2 regions of the Sulfurovum sp. MH2-6 genome follow, and region 1 is predicted to be linked to the other one. Evidence: riboswitches for the same ligand, from Rfam matches in the RefSeq annotation. Region 1 holds a riboswitch; the other holds the start of a gene.
The links. A riboswitch is a leader RNA that binds a small molecule or an ion and turns the genes downstream of it on or off. The one in region 1 is predicted to bind cyclic di-GMP.
Positions count from the first base shown of each region.

Region 2: linked by a shared signal. The riboswitch ahead of AC4JOV_RS02445 (DUF6701 domain-containing protein) and the one ahead of AC4JOV_RS01725 (ABC transporter ATP-binding protein) in region 1 are both predicted to bind cyclic di-GMP.

Region 1 is NZ_CM178170.1:347,673-349,880, forward strand. Features, by position in the region: gene ribA (GTP cyclohydrolase II) at 1-566, shown strand, start outside; cyclic di-GMP riboswitch class I at 701-783, shown strand; gene AC4JOV_RS01725 (ABC transporter ATP-binding protein) at 937-2,208, shown strand, end outside.
Region 2 is NZ_CM178170.1:505,919-508,126, reverse strand. Features, by position in the region: gene lon (endopeptidase La) at 1-44, opposite strand, end outside; gene AC4JOV_RS02450 (outer membrane protein assembly factor BamD) at 186-839, opposite strand; cyclic di-GMP riboswitch class I at 974-1,048, shown strand; gene AC4JOV_RS02445 (DUF6701 domain-containing protein) at 1,273-2,208, shown strand, end outside.

The DNA of each region.
Region 1 (2,208 bases):
AAGCAGTAGAACAATCAGAAACGGCCATTTTACCAACGAAATACGGGACATTTAACATTCAAGCTTTTAAAGATGATCTGGGGAAAGAACATCTGGCGATCTATACGGATGATCTTCCGGAAGCTCCGATCGTGCGGGTACACTCGGAATGTCTGACGGGGGATGCATTGGGTTCGTTGAAGTGTGACTGCGGAGAGCAACTTCATGCAGCAATGGAGTTGATCGCCAAAGAAGGTGGGATGATCATCTATCATCGTCAGGAGGGTCGTAACATCGGACTTCTGAACAAAGTGAATGCCTATGCGCTGCAGGATAAAGGGTTTGATACCGTTGCTGCAAACCACCAACTGGGATTTCAGGCTGATGAGAGAACCTATGATATCGTAGAGTTTATATTGAACCATTTCGGGATCAAAAAGCTCAGGCTGCTTACCAACAATCCAAAGAAGATCGAAAGCCTTAAAAATATAGAGATCATCGAACGTATCCCTATACAGATCGATTCAAATCCTCACAACGAAAAATATCTTCAGACAAAAAAAGAGCAGATGGGGCATCTGCTCTAAAATCACTTTTACCCTTCTTTTTTAGATACGAGATTTTATGTGATAGTGTGTTAAAAAATCAGCAACGTTATATTAATGTTACATTTTTATTTTTATTTAATTTTATAATAGGTAAAATAACTTAATTTAATAAAAATAGAAAAAGCCAAACCTATCGTGAGGTAGAGACGGAAAGCTGCGGGTCTTGAAAAGGGGGCAAGATAGCCGGGTTGCCAGAGATATTCTGGAGCAGTACCATGAAACAGTGGAATGATGTATCATTAAAAAAATTTCATATCTTTGAGTTGAAAGATATTTTTCTCTCTTTTACTTTCTTCCTGTTTGTATATACTGCTATATTGGGGATATATAGCGATGGGATAGATCCCAAATGACAAAACGCTACTCATTGAAGCTCTTGAGAGAGCAGGTTTTCGCACAAAAAAAAGCGTTTTGGGCTACACTGGTTTATGGTATAGGTGCAACACTGCTGCTTCTGCCTATTCCTATGCTGATTCCGTTGTTGATTGATGAGGTACTGCTTGGTCACCCTGGGAAAATGACAACATTTTTATCTGCTGCATTCGGCAACACGGAAGCATGGTTTCTCGTTTCTGTTACAGTAGTAGTTGTAATACTATTGCGAATGGTGGCATTTGTTTTCAGCAATAAACAGAGCTTTTATGCGATTAAGGTCACCCAGAAGATCAGCTATCTTCTCAGGCATCGTATCCTACACCACCTCGAGCGTGTCTCTTTGCACGAGTATGAGACTCTGAAGTCCGGCGGGGTCGCTTCCAAGACGATACAGGATGTCGAGGGTGTCAGCAGTTTTTCCGGAGCATTTGTCAGCAACTTTTTCAGTGCGGCATTGATGCTTGTAGGGATTGCAGCTGTGATGTTTTGGATGAATTGGGTACTGGCGTTACTGATCTTTATATTGAACCCTTTCTTCCTCGCCTTTTCAAAACTCCTTGGCAGGAAGACCGGGGAGCTGCTAAAGCGCCAATATAAAGCCTATGAGGTTTATAATGAACTGCTTAATGAAACACTTGAGCTTTTTATGCAGGTGCGTGCGAGTAACCAGGAGAAAAACTTTTTCGGTCTTATCCTTGGCCAGGCCAAAGAGATAGAAAATGCATCGGTCGAATATGGTCAGAAAGCGATGGTGGCACAAAGGTCTTCCGGGCTTCTGACCAATACGGTGATCGATCTCTTTCGTGCTTTAGGGGTGATAGTGGTTGCCTACTCTGATTTGAGTGTGGGAATGATGATCGCCTTTTTGTTCTATCTTTCTACACTGAATACTCCTGTACAGCAGTTGATGGGGCTGGTGATCAGTTATCAAAATACCAAACCGGCGCTGGAGCGCATCAATGCACTTCTGGATCTCCAACAGGAGCCGCACTACCCTCACGAGCAGAATCCTTTTGAGGGGGTTGCAAGCACCTCAGTCACACTGAAAGATCTCTCTTTTGCTTATCCCGGCGGGAGGGAAATACTTTCTCATATCAACATTGAAGCGAGGAAGGGAGAGAAGGTCGCACTGGTCGGACCCAGCGGTAGCGGAAAAAGCACGATCGCCCAGATCCTGGTAGGACTGTATCATCACCAAGGAGGGGAAGTATGTTATGGCGGTATTCCTATTGAAGAGATAGGACTC
Region 2 (2,208 bases), 160 kb from region 1:
ACAGGCAACTGTGTGGGAAATGCATCATAATCACTTAATTGCATACTAATATTTCCTTTGTTATTTCCATAAAATTTCTTCTGTAAATGTCTACCAGACTATATCAAACTGATAGCGTGTTTCTACTATTTTCACTTAGGCTACCGCAAAAAGATTAACGGTTTTCAACCGACTGCTACCTCACGTTAGTCAAAAACACGACCTACGATCCCCTGTTCAGGAGGGGTGATATCACTCTGCTGAATCACAGAATCTCTGTTTTTATCCCTGTATATCTTTGCCGCTTTCTCTTTGCCTGTACGTTCATAGAGTGCTGCAATATTTTCATTGAGAAGATACTGTGTCATATAGAGCCTGACGAGCATCGTCTCTATCAAAGGATGATAGTCCGACCCGGGATAACGGCTGAGAAAGATCTTTGCATTAAGGATGGTATCCTGTATCAACTTCTGATCCTTGTAAACATCCTTAATCCCCAAAAAAGAGGCCTTGATCTTCAAAAACTCGATATATTCACGATTGCTGCCTGCCCCGAAACGTTTGTTATACTCATCCAGATAGAAGTTGGCAAGCAGATACTCCTCCTGGCTCATATGCGCATGCGCAAGCATAATGATCGCAGACGGCATCATAGGGGAACGCATATGTTCACTTTTGAGCGAGACATAGTAAGCATCAGCTTTGTCCATATACCCGCCGGAGATACTCTTTGCTATCTTCTGATACCAGTAGAGCGCCGGCTTATTGAACTCTTCGACTGTACTCTCATCGCTTCCGCACCCTACAAGAAAAAAGGAGATAAATACTCCTATAAAAACTGTTTTCATCATCTGTAACATCTATCATCACTCCCTGTGAAGTTCTTTAACTCTCAATATCATAGCTCAAAATACGTAAAAAGCGTATTAGCTTCGAGAGATTCCAATCCATTATTTACATTAGAAAGAATTAAGTAACCTTATGCCATCATTAAACAATTGTAGGCCAAACCTATTGCGAGATAGGGACGGAAAGCCACGGGTCTCTTGTAGACAGCCGGGTTGCTTAATAGAAGTAAATTGGTTATTTATTTTACATTAATGTGTTTGGTCTCTTTTGTAGCTTTTTATTATATTTTTTAGTATAATAATAAGAAGCGGTTGGAAAGGAGGTTCCATGCAGTATCTGACCTATATCATTAAAAGATTTTTTTTGATTTTATTACCTTTTCGTAGAGTGAAAGGGAGTTTTATTTCTTTAGTCTCAGGCATCCTCATACTCTTTGGGGGTATCTTGTATGCAGAAACAGAACCGAACAATGGTTGTAGTGAAGCCGAACCGGTACTTGCATTCGGAATCTATACCGGATTAGTTCAAGGTTCCAGTAGTTCGGGAGATAGAGACTACTACTCGTTTGATGTTCCCGCCAATGGAACGCTAGAAGTCACCATCCATAACAATACAAATAAAATTTTAAATTACTCTGAGCTGAGAAACCCTTTCTGTCCTACGATTGCATCCGGGTCTATAGGGAATAATGCTTCAACACTCCTTACCATTCCCTCAACTTTGGCAGGGAAATATTTTATCTACCTGGAAGGGGACAGTGAGAATGTTGCGAATGCATATAATATTTCTGCTCGATTTACACCGAATGATCCGTCAGAGGGGAATGACCTGAAAGTAACAAAAATAGCAAATGTTGAAGAGGCTCTGATCTATGATCGTTTTTACTATACGGTGAGTGTAAGTAATATCGGAAATCAAAATGCCACAGATGTAAATCTCACCGATACACTGCCGGATGGTATGTCGGTTGATCTGGATATGACCAATGGCCTTACAAGCGAATGGGACTGTAGAGGTGAAAATAATCTTACTACGGGATTAGCTTACGGTATCGTAAAGTGTACACTGGATGGAGAACTTGATACAGGAGAGATTTCTATCTTCAGGCTGCATGTCCGTGCACCATCTGCGCAGCCTAACTCAGGAGTGGTGACAAATACCATAACAGTGGAGAGCGCACTGCCGGATGTGCATCCGAGTGACAATACCTTTACGGAGACGACTGGTATAACAAATGAAAAAGATACTGCCGAACATCTATGTTATACGGATATGACCCCATTACGTACAGTAGACTATAACAGCACCTGTGAAATGAAAGGTAACTTCTACTATGGAAGTGGATGTGAAGCGTATGTAGCGGTCAGAGAGTACAATGCA